Regions from separate parts of the Paeniclostridium hominis genome, predicted to be linked through region 2. Evidence: riboswitches for the same ligand, from Rfam matches in the RefSeq annotation. Region 2 holds a riboswitch; each other region holds the start of a gene.
What was found. Region 2 has a riboswitch for lysine ahead of nhaC (Na+/H+ antiporter NhaC). Riboswitches for the same ligand answer to the same signal wherever they lie in the genome.
Positions count from the first base shown of each region.

Region 1: another riboswitch for lysine. It lies ahead of H8891_RS09825 (amino acid permease); the one in region 2 lies ahead of nhaC (Na+/H+ antiporter NhaC).
Region 3: another riboswitch for lysine. It lies ahead of H8891_RS04325 (YfcC family protein); the one in region 2 lies ahead of nhaC (Na+/H+ antiporter NhaC).

Region 1 is NZ_JACRWD010000003.1:9,516-15,243, forward strand. Features, by position in the region: gene H8891_RS09810 (glycerol dehydrogenase) at 1-615, opposite strand, end outside; gene H8891_RS09815 (PocR ligand-binding domain-containing protein) at 821-1,855, opposite strand; gene H8891_RS09820 (spore coat protein) at 2,061-2,549, shown strand; lysine riboswitch at 2,699-2,868, shown strand; gene H8891_RS09825 (amino acid permease) at 3,014-4,486, shown strand; gene H8891_RS09830 (aldo/keto reductase) at 4,720-5,550, opposite strand.
Region 2 is NZ_JACRWD010000001.1:674,546-680,273, reverse strand. Features, by position in the region: gene H8891_RS03235 (protein phosphatase 2C domain-containing protein) at 1-74, opposite strand, end outside; gene H8891_RS03230 (hypothetical protein) at 147-473, opposite strand; gene H8891_RS03225 (peroxiredoxin) at 615-2,405, shown strand; lysine riboswitch at 2,527-2,698, shown strand; gene nhaC (Na+/H+ antiporter NhaC) at 2,817-4,247, shown strand; gene H8891_RS03215 (acyl-CoA dehydratase activase) at 4,273-5,031, opposite strand; gene H8891_RS03210 (double-cubane-cluster-containing anaerobic reductase) at 5,047-5,728, opposite strand, start outside.
Region 3 is NZ_JACRWD010000001.1:906,061-911,788, reverse strand. Features, by position in the region: gene H8891_RS04340 (CotH kinase family protein) at 1-119, opposite strand, end outside; gene H8891_RS04335 (DUF4956 domain-containing protein) at 116-793, opposite strand; gene H8891_RS04330 (VTC domain-containing protein) at 811-1,500, opposite strand; gene H8891_RS04325 (YfcC family protein) at 1,836-3,227, opposite strand; lysine riboswitch at 3,403-3,582, opposite strand; gene H8891_RS04320 (hypothetical protein) at 3,680-4,135, opposite strand; gene H8891_RS04315 (helix-turn-helix domain-containing protein) at 4,422-4,976, opposite strand; gene H8891_RS04310 (D-serine ammonia-lyase) at 5,277-5,728, shown strand, end outside.

The DNA of each region.
Region 1 (5,728 bases), on a different contig from region 2:
TCCAATAGCTGTTTCACATTTACCTTCTCTAACACCACAAGGTAATCCTGCATTTACTTTTGTAAATGAGCTTGATGTAGCCCTTGCTTCAAAATATGTTGATAATGCATCTCCCATTCCTGAAACTAAGAAACGAGTAGGAGCTTTTGCTATAACTGTAGTATCAACAAGTACTACACTAGGACTTTGTTTGAAATATGCATAATCATCAAATTCTCCTTCTGGTGTGTATAATACTGCTGAATGACTTGTTGGAGCATCTGTGGCAGCTATAGTTGGAACTATAATTAAATTTTCACCTTGTGCAACACACTTAGCAGTATCTATTGCTTTACCACCACCAAGACCTATTGTACAAGCACATTTATTGTTCTTAGCTATTTCTTGTAATCTAGCTACTTCTTGTCTTGAACATTCTCCTTTGAAGTTACTTTCTACAAAATTTATATTAAATTTTTTTGCAGTTGCATCTAATTTATTTTTAACACGTTGTATATCATCTTTATGAGCAATTAATAAAGCTGAGTCCCCAAATACTTTTACAAAATAACCTAAATTTAATAATTCATCTTGTCCCTGTACATATTTTGTAGGGCATATAAATGCTTTTCTCATCTTAATCTCTCCTTCACATTTTATTAAATGTTATTATTTTTTAAGTTATTTTCATTGTAATATCGTTTTCACAAAATTACATTGGACTCATATGTTAAAAAGTTACGATTTAAAACCGTAATTTTTTGACCTAAATTTGTATAATTGTATTTTTGATACTTTTCGTAATTTTTTTAACGATATAATAGTGTTAAACTAATTATATTTATTTTCTAAATTGTTTTCTATAAGAAAATGGTGTAACTCCCTCATACTTTTTAAATATTTTTATAAAATATCCAGCTTCACTAAAACCAAGTTCCTCACTTATTTCATTAATAGGCATATCGGTTTCTTCTAAAATACTTTTCGCCCATTTAATTTTTAACTTTGATATATAACTTGAGAAATTTTCTCCTATCTCTTTTGAAAATAACCGGCTAAAATAACTAGGACTTACGTGGCATAAGTTTGCCATCTTTTCCATAGATATATTTTCACTTTTATTTTTATAAATATATTCTATTGCTGGCCTTAAAGTTTTGCTTACAGAGATTTTATCAAAATCGTTATCTTGATTTTCTGTAATATAGCTATTTATAATAGCATTAGATATCTCTTTTTGTACATTTTTGATATTTTTTATACTATATCCTTTAAACATTTTAGAATTTATTTCCGATTCATTTTTTATGGATTTTTCATACATTTCCAAAATTAAGTTTTTGTCTAGCGCTTCTTCAACTATGTAATTAGATAAGTAAAATAACATATTAGAAATATTTTTTACTTCACTATAAGATAAAACTGGCAATTCTTCATAATATTCTTTTAATACTTCTGTATTATATTCATCTAATGACTTATGTGATATATTTAATATTTGTTCTAAATCATCGCAAGAGTTAGAATCTGACAATTTTACTTGACCTGCCATAATAGCTCCAATATATTTACCATCTATTATAATAGGAATTGCAACATCAACTATATTGTAATGACATAAATATATATACGGTTTGTTTAATCGTACTGCTTCTAATCCTCCTCTTGAATCACACTTTTGACAATGTTTTGCTAGATTTGAGTTAGCTCTTACCCTTTCACAAAATTTATGACAGCCACTGTGCTTCGTAACTGGATTTCCTTTATAATCTACAATAACAATTGCCATTTTAGTAACTATAGAAAGATAATCTTGAAGATTATTCCACTTTTTAGAATCTATTATTTTATTTAAACTTAAGCTTTCATTTCTCACTTTTTATACTCCTTTAAAAGTAATTTTTCTAACTTAATATATAATAATTTTAACACATATAATTTTTATAAGATAAAAATTATATACTAATTATCTTAATTGTATATAAAATGTATATTAAGTTTCTATTTTTATTTGTATATTTACTATATGTTTTTGAATAATATCTCATTTATGATACAAAATAACGTTGGAGGTGTATTTTATGTTAAATTTAACTACTAAAGAAAGAATGTTATTAGAAGATGAAAAAAGTCATGAAGAATTATGTGTTCAAAAATATAAGGATTATGCTCAAAAAGCTTCTTGTTCTGAGCTAAAAAATTTATTTAATCAACTTGCTCAAAAAGAACAACAACACTTGGATTCTATAAATCAATTGTTAAGTGGTACTGTACCTAACGTAAATCAAGGTCAAAGCCAAGGAAATCAAAATTCAAATAGTCAAACTAATTCAGCTATGCCTAACCTTAATTCACAAGCGTCTCAAGGTATGCCATTTAATCAACATGATAAAATGCTGTGTCAAGACACACTTAGTACAGAAAAATATATATCATCTACATATGATACAGCTATATTTGAATTTAAAGATAAAAATGTAAGACAAGTTTTAAACCATATTCAAAAAGAAGAACAAGAACATGGTGAAAAAATTTATAATTATATGAGTCAACACAATATGTACAACTAGTTTTTTAATAATTATTACTCCTAAAAAATCATGACTATTTGATTTAATATAGTTGATATTAAATATCTGAAAATAATTAACTTTATAACTATAATTTTTAATATTGACTTATTTTAAATTTTATTTATAATTGAATACAACAAGTAGATAACTGAGATAGAGGCGCGAAACTTAAGATTAGTATTATGGAGGTAAGCTCGATGAAGTAATATGAAAGGAAATTTCGCCGAAGTAAATAGTTAATAGCTTTAATACTATTTACTGGGCTTATATAGAATATATATAAGACTGTCACATTTTGTGGAGAGCTATTTTCAATGAAAACATACGATAACCTCGTACTTTTTGTATGATCTTTTTGTATTTATGTCATGGGTATAGTCTCATGACTTTTTTATTGGTAAAAATATTTTTATTATCTTAGTTACTTATTTATAATTGACACCATAAGGAGGATAATTTAAATGAGTGAACAAAATCACGAATTAAAAAGAGGATTAAAGGCAAGACACTTAAACATGATAGCTTTAGGTGGTTCTATAGGAACAGGTATATTTCTTGCAATGGGAGATACGCTTCATCAAGCAGGACCTGGAGGAGCATTATTAGCTTATGGTCTAATAGGAGTAATGGTTTATTTTTTAATAACTAGCTTAGGTGAAATGGCAACTTATATGCCTATATCTGGTTCATTTAGTTCTTATGCAACTAAGTTTATAGATCCAGCACTTGGCTTTGCACTTGGATGGAACTATTGGTACAACTGGGCTATAACAATAGCTGCTGAAATGGTTGCAGGTTCTTTAGTTATGAAATACTGGTTCCCTCATGTTCCAGGATTTTATTGGAGTATATTATTTTTATTTATAATTGTTGGATTAAACTTTTTATCATCAAAAGCTTATGGAGAATCTGAATATTGGTTTGCTGGAATAAAAGTACTTACTGTAATTATATTTTTAGTAATAGGAGTACTAATGATTCTTGGAATAATGGGTTCAGATGAAATAGGCTTTCATAATTATTTTATAGCTGATGGACCATTTCATGGTGGAGCTAAATCTATATTTGCAATATTTTTAGTTGCTGGTTTTTCATTCCAAGGTACAGAACTTATAGGAGTTGCTGCTGGTGAAAGTGAGAATCCTGAAAAAACTATACCAAAGGCTATAAAATCAATATTTTGGAGAATATTAATATTTTATTTAGGAACTATAGTAGTTTTAGGTGCTATAATACCTTTTACACAAGCAGGAGTTTCAGAAAGTCCATTTACTATGGTTTTTGAAAAAGCTGGAATAGCTGGTGCTGCTTCTCTTATGAATGCAGTTATATTAACTTCTGTATTATCTGCTGGTAACTCTGGTATGTATGCATCAAGTAGAATGCTTCACTCTATGGCAAAAGAAGGACTTGCTCCTAAGATGTTTGCAAAAACTAATAAAAGGGGCGTTCCTGTAAATGCTTTAGTTTTAACTACTATAATAGCTTCTGCATGTTTCTTAACAGGTATATTTGCAGAAAGTACTGTTTATGTTTGGCTAGTTGCTGCATCTGGTCTTGCAGGATTTATTGCATGGGTTGGTATAGCAGTTTGTCATTATAGATTTAGAAAAGCGTATATTCATCAAGGTCATGATTTAAAAGAATTAAAATATAAAGCTAAATGGTATCCTTTTGGACCTATCCTAGCACTTTTAATGTGTCTTATAATAATAATTGGTCAAGGTTATTCCTGTATAAAGCCATCAGGTATCGATTGGAAAGGTTTAGTAGCTTCTTATATAGGTATTCCTTTATTCTTCGCTTTATATATATATTATAAGATTAAACATAAAACTAAAGTTATTCCTTTAGATAAAGTAGATTTAACTTATGTTGAATCTAGAGAAAAAGCTTCTGAAATCATAGAAAAAGACATTCAAGAATTAAACTAAATATATAAAAAATAAAAAGATATTTTCATTAAATATATGAAAATATCTTTTTTGTATTTTTAATTTATTTTAAATTTCATATTTTATTTATTACACAATAAATTGTTATCACTCCAACTTATCATTTAATATTATTCCTTTTTTTATTAATATATCTAATTAATGTATTAATATTTTTTACTATGTAATTTAATTTTTTGTAACTATTCAAATCTTATTTATAAAATAAATTATTATTTAAAATCCAAATAAGTTGTATTTTCTGGTACACCTGATACATGTTCGTCTTTATTTAATTTATTTATTAAATTCATATCTTCATCTGAAATTTCAAAATCAAATATATCTAGATTTGATTTAATTCTTTCTATATTTGACGACTTTGGTATTGGAATTATTCCATTTTGCAAATGCCATCTTAAAGTTATTTGAGGTATACTTTTATTATATTTATCAGATAATTTTATCATAATTGGATCTGAAAATATCCTCCCTCTCATTATTGGTCCCCAAGCAACAACCTGTATATTATTATCCTTACAATAAGAAATTATATTCTTTTGTGTACAATATGGATGTACTTCAATTTGGTTAACCATAGGCATTATATTTGCAGTCTTCTTTAGTTCTTCTATATGTCCCTCTTTGAAATTACAAACACCAATTGCTTTCACCTTTCCCATTTTATATAAATCCTCAAAAGCTCTCCAAGTTTCACTATTTAACTTGTTTGGCCAATGTACTAAATATAAATCCAGATAATCTACTCCAAGTTTTTTTATTGAATCATTAAATGATTTCATAGTATTTTCATAACCATGATTATCATTCCATAATTTTGTAACTAAAAATATATCTTCTCTATTTATCTTACTTTCTTTTATCCCTAAGCCTACAGCTTCCTCATTTTTATAAAAAGCTGCTGTATCAATTTGCCTATATCCCATTTTAATAGCATTTTTAACTGAATTTATCGTATCATCATAATCCCCTAATTTGTATGTTCCAAATCCAATTGATGGAATTTTTACTCCATTTGATAATGTTTTATACATATCGTTCATACTTAATTCTCTCCCCTTGAATTTTTAATATCTATAATTTTACACAAATAATTTTAGCATTTTATATTTTAAAATGTAACTTCTATCTTTAGTATATATTTTTTATTTTTGGAAATATATACCCTAAAATTATTTTAGGAGTTAGTAAGTATTTAAAGAAATTATGATAGTCACAATA
Region 2 (5,728 bases):
TAATCTTGAGATCCTTTATTTTTAATTTTATTCTTATATCCTACTACACTACTACAAAAAACATCGTAGTTCATATAATCCCTCCTCTACCCTATTATTAATTATATTAAGATAAAGAAAAAAAAGTACAACATACGCCGTACTTTTTAAGATATTTTTCTTCTTCTAATTGTTTCTTTATTTCTTTGTGACCTTTTAGTTGCTGGTCTAATTTTCTTAGATCTATAAACTTTTTTACCAAAAATTCTTTTACAGTCACATAAGACCCAACATGGTGTCAATGTAATAATCATTCCTAAAGCTAATGCAATATAATATCTAAATCCTATGAATACTCCTGTTATTGAGTTTACTACTAATAATACACTCGTAATACTTAGGGATATTACAGATGATAACACAAGTATTCTTAAAATATCCGAAAATGTTTTAACAAATCTTGGCACCTTTTTATTTTTTTGGCTTTTTTTCATGTTTTTGCCCCCTAATATCAACAAATCATACATATATTCTAATATAATAAATATACCAAATTTGTATTAAAATAGCAATTCTTATTAGTAACATTCCTATAAGTTAGTTAATAAATTAAATTAAAACTAACTTTTAAAGGAGTGATTTATTTGCCTTGTCTTCCTAGCTTAGGCTCTAAAGCGCCTAATTTTAGTGCTAATACAACAAGCGGACCAATAAAATTATCTGATTACAAAGGAAAATGGGTTGTACTTTTTTCTCACCCTGGAGATTTTACACCTGTATGTACTACAGAATTTTTATGTTTTGCAAAATACTATTCAAATTTTCAAAAAAGAAATACAGAATTAATAGGACTTAGTGTTGATAGTAACAGTTCTCATTTGTCTTGGCTTGACAACATATATAGAAATACTGGAATCAAAATTCCATTTCCTATAATAGATGATAGAAAAATGGAAATAGCTCAATTATATGGAATGATCTCTGAACCTATGAGTGATTCAGTTACAGTTAGGTCAGTTTTTATAATTGACCCTAATCAGATATTAAGAACTATATTATATTATCCATTGACTACTGGAAGAAATATTCCTGAAATAATAAGAATTATAGATGCACTACAAACATCTGATGAACAAAATATTGTAACACCTGCAAATTGGCTTCCTGGTATGCCTGTTATACTTCCACCTCCAAAAACATACAAGGAATTAACTCAACGCATTAATAGTTGTTCTGAAAATGAAGATTTTATAGACTGGTATCTTTGCTTTATACCAGATAAAAACCCTAATTCAAAAAATTCTAATTTATATGAACCTATGAATTATAAGAAAAAAGTATGTAAATCTAAATCTAGACCTCAAATTTCAGCTCCATCTAGTAATATTGCAGAAAATCCTAACTGTCCAGATTTAGTTAGATTAGTAGGCACATATGTATTAGGTGATCCTTCAAATGTTGATGCTTTTTTACTTGATTTTGTTATTTATGCATTTGCTGAAATAAGACCTGATGGTACTTTATTCATTCCAACTCCTAAATATTTACGACAATTGCTAGCTTTAAGAAAAGATAATCCAGATTTAAATGTTATAGTTGCTATCGGTGGATGGGGGCAAGATGGATTTTCAGATGCTTCATTAACACCAACTTCTAGATATAACTTTGCAAGAGAAGTAAATGCACTTATTAATCAATATGACTTAGATGGTATTGATATTGATTGGGAATATCCTGCAAATAGTGCCGCTGGAATTAAATCTAGACCTGAAGATAAAGAAAACTTTACACTTCTTTTAACTGCTATTAGAGATATTATAGGTCCTGATAAATGGCTAAGTGTGGCTGGTACAGGTGATAGAGCATATATAAATAGAAGTGTTGAAATAGCTAAAATTGCACCTTTAATAAATCACTTTAACTTAATGAGTTATGACTTTACTGCTGGTGAAACAGGCCCTAATGCTCAAAAACATCAATCAAATCTATATGACTCTAATTTATCAATACCTGGTTATAGTGTAGATGCTATGGTTCAAAATTTAACTAATGCTGGAATGCCTTCACAAAAAATAATGCTTGGAGTTCCTTTTTACGGACGTTTAGGAGCTACAATTACAAGATCTTATGATCAACTTAGAAGAGATTATATTAATAAAAATGGATATGAATTCAGATTTGATAAAGATGCTCAAGTTCCATATCTAGTAAAAGATGGGGAATTTGCTATGTCATATGATGATATTCTTTCTATATATATAAAATCTCAATATGTCGTAGATAACTGTTTAGGTGGTATATTCTCTTGGATGTCTCCATATGACAAAGCTAATATACTTGCTAGAGCAATGAATCAAGGTATTAATGATCCTAATGAATTAAGAAGAGAAATAGAAGAAACTTACGGTCCTAACTTTTTAAACTAAAAAATAGTATATCAAATGATAGACTGTTTTTTATATTTTTAAAATTTTAATTTTTATTTTAATTAATATTTACATTTTTATTTTATATGATATAATAAATTTATTAAATAAACAGAATATAACTAATGGTAGAGGTCGCATTATTAAATATTACTATTATTGAGGAAAAGCACCTGTGAGATAATAGGAAAGGTAATAATGCCGAAATATATAAGTTTTGCTTTGAGCTTATATGTTGGGGTTATGTATAATATGCATAACACTGTCACTTTATGTGGAGAGCTATCTTTAGATTACGTTATTATATTTATATAATAATCTCAGGTCTAGAAGTATCTCTTTGTCTTCTAGACCTTTTTTAGTACTATGCTCCATTTTAAGTTATATTCTTATAAATTATTGGAGGTTATTATGTTAAAAAGAGAGAAAAGACAAGCTTCATTGGGCGATTCACTTTTATGCATAGGTGTTTTAGTATTTTTATTATGCATATCATTAACTAAATTAGGTGTTTCCGCTCATATACCATTAGCTTTAGGCGGAATATTTAGTGGTTTTATAGCTGTTTTTAAGCTAGGATTCACATGGAAAGAAATTGAAGAAGGTATATTATCTACTATAAATTCTACGATGCAAGCTATAATTATTCTTTTAATTGTAGGTATGTTAATTGGTACATGGATATTATCTGGTGTTGTTCCAAGCATGATTTATTGGGGATTAAATATATTATCACCAGGAATATTCTTAGTTGCTACAACTATAATATGTTCTATAGTTTCTATATCAACAGGTTCTTCTTGGACTACTGCAGGTACTATAGGTATTGCACTTTTAGGTATAGGTAGTGCACTTGGAATTCCTAAAGAAATAATAGCTGGTGCTATAATTTCTGGAGCATACTTTGGGGATAAGATGTCTCCTCTTTCAGATACTACAAATTTAGCTCCAGCTATGGCAGGAACTGATTTATTTACTCATATAAAGCATATGTTATATTCAACAATTCCTGCATATTTAATAGCGCTTATTATATATGCAGTTATAGGTTTTAAATATGCAGGTCAAGCTATAGATAGTAGTCAAATTACACAAATTCAACAAGCATTATCAGCAAGTTATAATACATTATCACCATTATTATTATTAATTCCAGCAGCTGTTATAATAATGGTAATTTTAAAAGTACCTGCTGTTCCAGGTCTTATAATAGGTACACTACTTGGTGGATTAGTAGCTATAGTTTTCCAAGGAGCTTCTTTTAAAGAAGTATTAGAGGTTGCTCAAGTTGGTTATACATCTAATAGTGGTATGGTCTTTGTCGATGAATTATTATCTCGTGGTGGACTTAATAGTATGTTAGGTACAGTATCACTTATGTTATGTGCTTTAGCTACTGGTGGTATACTTGAAAAAACTGGTATGTTAGAAGCTTTAGCTACTGCAATATTAAAGTTTGCAAAAGGAACTTTAGGGTTGGTTGCTGCAACTATATTTACTTGTATAGGAACTAATCTAGCAGTTGCTGATCAATATTTAGCTATAGTAATGCCTGGAAGTATGTATAGAGAAGCCTTCAAAAAACAAGGTTTAGCTCCTGAAAATTTATCACGTGCATTAGAGGATAGTGCCACTATAACTTCTCCACTTATTCCTTGGAATACATGTGGAGCTTACATGAGTGCTACTCTTGCAGTTGGATCATTTGCATTTTTACCATACGCATTTTTTAACTTGATATGTCCTATAATATCATTAACTTTAGCTGCTACGGGAATTGGTATAACAAAATTATCAAACCAATCAGATGTAAAGGTTGAAAAAGAAGAGTCAATTGCATAATAAAAGGATGGTTTTAACCATCCTTTTATTTTTTATATCCTATAATAGCTGCCCCTAATGCTCCTATTATTTGAGTATCCTCAGCTATATATATTTTCTTATTTAAACTCTCTTCAATCATATTTACAAGCACACTACATTTTGCTACCCCGCCTGTAAATGCAATTTCATCTAATATATCAATTCTAGATAACATTGATTTTGACCTATTTGCTATAGATTGTAATATACCTGCTGCTATAGATTCTTTAGATACACTTTTTGCTAATAGACTTATTATCTCTGATTCTGCAAAAACTGTACACATACTTGATATTATTTCAGGCTCAGCTCCTTTTGCTAAATCATCTATACTGCCAACATCGGTTCCTAACAAATTAGATGTCACTTGTAGAAATCTACCAGTTCCAGCTGCACATTTATCATTCATTATAAAATTAGATACATTTCCATCATTATCTAAATTTATTACCTTACTATCTTGTCCACCTATATCTAAAATAGTTTTTATGTTGTTGTTTAAAAAATGGATTCCCTTAGCATGACATGTTATTTCGGTTACTTTTTTATCTACAAAATCCATACTAACTCTTCCATATCCAGTTCCTATAACTTTTTTTATATCACTTTTTTCAATATCTTTAGTTAGTTTATTATAAACTTCGAGTGATGCACACTTAGGGCTCCATCCTGTTGGTATTATAATTTTTTTTATTATATTATTACCATCAAACAAAACTCCTTTAGTTGCTACAGAACCTGAATCTATACCTACACTGTACATAAAGTCCCCCTAATTTTAATCTATCATTTCTATAAATGCTTCAAATCTTGTTCTTAGTTGCTCTGTATCTGATTTTGAATAATCAGTTTCTATAGCCATATATGGCTTATTTTTAACTTCATTTACAAATTTTTTAATTCTATAGCTCTCTACATTAAATGTATGACATGCTTGTAATACAACATCTATTACTCCATCTATTTTATATTCATCTATTAACCTATTTAAAAGATCTATTCTTGCATCATTATTAACTATGCATGAACATGCTATATTTATGTATTTTTTAGCTATAGCATCTATCGGATCAGGATTATTTTCATCTACTAATTCATCATTAGATCTTATCCCTCCACAAGTTTCAAATGCAACTACAACTGCTCCACTATCTTCTATAGTTTTTACTATTTTTTCACTTACTCCACCTATTGGACATCCAGTTATTAGGATTCTTGGCTTATCCTCACTTACTGGTCTTTCTCCTTTTTCATATTTGTCTTTTATTGATACTATCATATCTTTTATACTATTTTTTAGTTCATCTCTATCAAATTTAAATCCAGAGTTATATAATACTTGGTGCATATCATATCCATTCATTGGTGGTGGAACTAACTTACCTAATTCATAAAACTCTTTTAATAATTTTCTTTCTTCATTTTTATCTTTTATAGCTTCTTTTAAATCTTCATCAGTT
Region 3 (5,728 bases), 230 kb from region 2:
TGTACTCTTTTTTGAGAATTTTTTTCTATAAGTATAGATAGTGAAATACTTGATACTAGTAATCCTATTGCTACCAATATACTTAGATTTCTTTTACTAGCTAATATTTTTCTTATCATCTATTTATATCCTCATTTTGGCAAACTAAGTTAACGCTTTCTACTCCATCTAGTTCATATAGTTTTTTATTGATATGTCCTTTGTCTTTAGAAGAATTTATTATACGTTGTGAAAGTTCATATATATATTCAACTCTTTCACTTGTAGTATTTTTTACACGCATATTAGCTTCACCATTATAAAATACTAAGATAGCTTTTTCTATTTCTTCTTCAACTTTTGCCTTTGCATGTATTACAAGTAAATACCTATCATTTGACTTTATATGCCCAAATATAAGTAAGAATATAAATAATATTGCACTTCCTATACCTGCTATTGTATATTCAGATACTCCACAACAAATACCTACTACTATACACCAAAAGATATAAACTGAATCTCTTGGGTCTTTTATAGCTGTTCTAAAACGAACTATAGACAGTGCCCCCACCATACCTAGAGATAGAGCTATATTATTTCCAATTACATTCATAACCATAGTAGTTACTATAGTTAACATGGAAAGCGATACATTAAATCTTTGACTATATACTGCCTTTGAATGAGAATATCTATATGCCAAATATATTACTATAGACAATATTATTGATACTAAAAAATTAAGTAATACCTGTTCAATACTCATTGATGAATTACTTTCTTGAAAGTATTTTAAAATCATTTCTTTCATTTCTAGTTTTTTCCCCCTTATAAGTAGCTAATATATCTCGACATACAATATTTACTAGCTGATGTTTGAGATTTATTAGTATTATCTATTATGTCTTTTACATAACTTAATAAAAAATTGTTGTATTTTACTTCCAGTATTGTTTTACTAGTTACCTTATTTAGAGATAGTGAAGGATTAAATATATCCATATTTGACTCACTAGATTTCAAATCACTATCTATAGTTATCCTTGTATTGTTTTCTTTAACTATATAAGCTAATCTTTTATACTCTACTATACATTTTGGCCTATATAAATTAGTCTGCATTATAGTGTACAATTTATCTGCAAAACTATTGTTTAGTTCTTTTAATACTTCATAGTGTCCATCTAAAAGTCTTTGAGCCATGTTTTTTGGTATAGTTAATGAATGTTTATGCTGATATTCACCTTCTTTTTGTTTAAGTTCTAATTTTAGAAATTGCGCCCTTGGATCATATGTCCTAAGTCTTATTTTTCTTCTATATTCTAATCCATTTTCTTTGTCAAAATAGTCATTATTGTAAAATGTATCAAAATATAACGATCTAACCATATACCCATCATTGGTATTATGCGAATCTTGAATTAATGTTTTACATAAAATGCTTTTTAAGTTCATTGCAGTAAATGCATTTATTTCATATTTCTTTTCTACCCGAGTTACAACATTTTGATCTATCACTTTATCACCCTCTTTCCCTCAGATATTATATCAATAGTTATTGTCGTATATTGTAAAAATTTGCAGTGTATTCCGAAAATTTTAGTTATATAATTAATTGGGAATTTTGGCATATCTTTTCCATAATTAAGATATATTAAATCAAAAATAGTATTGACTATATAGCCAATACTATTTTCATGGTTTTAAATGGTGGAAATGAATCTCACTAAACCCATATTTACTACATATTATTTATTTTATGTTTATAGCAAAAAATTTGTTTGTAAGTTCATGATTTATTGCAACCCTTTGTTATTGACCTCCTAAAAGTTTATTCTGCTAAAAATGCTATATTAAAACCCTATATATAATCCTGTTGTTAAAAATACCATTGTAGTAATTACTAGAACTAAAATTAAAGGCATTATAAATCTAATCCACTTTGACCAAGGAATATTAGCTAGTGCTAGTGCTCCCATTAAAACTCCAGATGTAGGTGTTATTAAATTAGTTATACCTATGCCAAATTGATAAGCTGTAACTATCATTTGTCTAGATACATCTACTAAATCTCCAAGTGGTGCAAGAACAGGTATTGTAAGTGATGCAAGTCCTGATGCTGATGGTATTAAAAATGCTATTAAACCTTCTATTAAGAAAGTTAAATTTATAAATATAGCTTTTGGTAATCCATTTAATACATTTGCTGCAGAATTTAAGATTGTATCTATTATATATCCATTTTCTGCAATTATAACTATTCCACGTGCAAATGCTATACATAATCCTGCTGACATTAAATCTTTTGCTCCACTTGTAAACGAACTAACTATTTCATCTTGTTTAAGTCCTGCTGCTAATCCTGATATTACACCTATAGCTGTAAATACCATTGCAATCTCAGTGATGTACCAACCTAATTGTAAAACTCCATACACCATAATTCCCATACCTATTGTAAAAATTGCTATTACCATAGCTTCTCTTTTTGTAAACTCCTTTATATTTATATCACTACTATCTATTGCTTCTTGATTTAATGATATATTCTGAACTAAAGACTTTGTCGGATCCTTTTTAACTTTATTAGCATACATCATAACAAATGCTATACTTATAGACATGAATATTACAAACATAATAACTCTATACTCTATTCCAGAACCTGGTGCTATATTTGAAAGTGCTTGAGCTATTCCTACAGAGAAAGGATTAGTAGTAGCTGCTCCAAATCCAGCTGTTGCTCCTATAAAAACTGTTGCCACTGCTGTTAGTGAATCATATCCCATGCTAGTCATAAGTGGAATAAATATCATATAAAAAGGCAGTGTTTCTTCACTCATTCCAAACGTTGTCCCGCCTAATCCAAATAGTATCATTGATATAGGTATTATTAGGAATTGGAATTTTTTCATTTTGTTTACAGTATGAGCTATAACGGCTTCTATAGCTCCTGTTTTATTAACTATTCCAAAAGCTCCTCCAACTATTAAAACAAATCCAACTACTTCAGCTGCATCTATAAATCCATTTATAGGTGCTGTAAATACATCTGTAACCCCTTGTGGATTTGATTTTACTTTTTCATAAGTTCCAGCTACAACAACCATTCTTCCTTCTATGTCTTCTCTTTCAAAACTTCCACTTGGCACTATCCAAGTAAGAATTGCCATTACTACTATTAGTAAAAATATTATAGTAAGTGTATTTGGCATAGTAAACTTTCTTTTTCTTAAAATGTTCATTTTTAATCTCCCCCCATTTTTTTAAGTAAGACAATTAATTGTCTTTTTCCCTTTTTCTATCTTAGTTTATATAGATGTAAAAGTTTGCTTCACGCATATATTAAAAAAGCTCAACATGAGTACATGTTGAGCTGAATATGCCAAATACAACATACCTACATCTTCCCTATATCTTACTTAAGATAGCTCTCCATCAAAACTCGGGATAATTTTGATGACAGTACTGTACTTATTAAATACAGTCCCAGCACTAGCTTTGGACACTAGCACTTCGGCACTTACTCCTTTTATATTGAGTCATTGGATTCCGACCTCTTCAATATTACTCTTAGCAAATGCGACCTCTACCTCAATCTTTTTTTAGATGAGGTAATTTATATTAAGTTTTATTTATTATAAATTATTATAGCACAATTTCACAGTATTGTAAATATTTAGAATTTTTTATATTTTTAATAATTTTTCATATCAGTAATCATAATACTATATGCATTAGCATATACTGGATAAGATCTACCTTCTATTTTTTCAAATTTAACTTCTAATCTCTGATTTTGTTTTATATCTGATGCTTTAAGTACTTTATCTGAGTCTGATTTTTTGATTATCGTATTTTTATTTATTATAACGTCTGCTATGTCATATCTAGCTTCTGGTTTTAAGTTTAGTGTAGCAATTCCATCTTTAATGTTCTCATCTTTAACAGCTTCTACTCTTATTATTAAGTTATCTCCTTCATGTTTTATATTTGTTATTGTCCCCATAACATCTAGTTGTTCTGGTGTTATTTGTACAGGATGATTTTTAGAGTCTTGTTTATTATTTGATGAGTTATTGTCTGCAAATACTAAGGTTCCACTTATTGAAACTAATAACGCTGCTACTAGTATACTTATTTTATTTTTCATAATTTTACCTCCAATAAATATTTATGTTTTTTTCCTTTCATATATAAATACAATTTTAAAATATATATTGTTGCAAATGCTATTTAAATTTTTTATTTTATTCAATAAAGTAATACATAGTTAAATAAACTCATCTATAATCAATTTTAACGAAAAAAAAGGTAAGCAAATCAGCTTAGCCGAAAAAAACTTACCTTAAAAATCACAGCTATATTAATATAAAACTTTACCATCCTTAATAGTTATAACTCTATCTGCCATATTAGCTATATCATCATTTATTTTTCTAGAATGACGGAGGCGTTACTGCAAATATAACTTCACAATCTTCATTGGTATTATTCTCCCACTTATGATTTGAATGTGGCGGTATTTTTACACTATCTCCACAGTTTAATTCAATAACTGTGTTCATTAAATGTAAACTCACACAACCTTTCATAACATAAGCTACTTCTTCTCCCTTATGACTAAAAAGTTCCTTTGAAGATGACTCTCCTTTTGGTATCTTCATAAGCATAAACTCTATAGCTCCTTGAGAATTTGGAGTCAATAATTCATATGCAAAACTATCGTCCTCAGCAAACATTATTTTTTTACGACTATCTTTCCTAACTACTAAATCTTCAGTTGTATTATCATTTATGAAAAATTTAAATAGTGGTATATCTAAAGCACTTGAAATTTGTTTTAGTGTGTTTATAGATGGGTTTGATGTTCCCTTTTCTATTTGACTAAGTAAAGAAGGTGTTACACCTGTTAAGTTAGCTAATTCCTTTATAGTTAACTCTTTTTTCTTTCTATACTCAGTAATGTTTCTTGATATATCTACTTCATTCATACATTAATTACCTCATTCATTTATTTAAAATTATTATTACATAATTATATCAATATAACTTATTCTTAGCAATTTAATTAAATTATATTTAATTTTTATAAAAATAATTAAATTCTATTGACATAAATAATAAAAAAATGTTAGTATCAATTAAGTGTTATTTAATTATTTTAAATTTAATTAAGTATTTATTAATAAAATTAACAAATAAAGTTAATATAAACTTCAACTTTTAAATTAAATGTATATAAATATTTATATTTAAGAGTTGAAAATAAGAATATAAGGATGGTTATGATTATGTCTAATGAAAAAGTTTTAAACAAAGAAATATCAACTTGGATCGAAGAATATCCTTTATTACAAGAAATAATAGATTTAAAAGAATCTATATGGATAAATCCACTTCATACTTCTTTTGATAAGGGTATGGAAAATGTTTCTCTTTCTGAATCTGATGTACTAGATGCACAGGAAAGATTAAATAGATTTGCTCCATATATAGCTCAAGTATTCCCTGAAACTCAATCAGAAAACGGAATAATAGAGTCTCCAATAGCTAAAATAGATAACATGAAAGCTAAGTTAGAAGAAATATGTGGTGAAGAACTTGCTGGAAACTTATTATTAAAGTGTGACAGTCACCTTAAAGTATCTGGATCTATAAAAGCTAGAGGTGGAATATACGAAGTATTAAAGCATGCGGAAGATTTAGCTTTAGCAAACAACATAATATCATTAGAAGATAACTA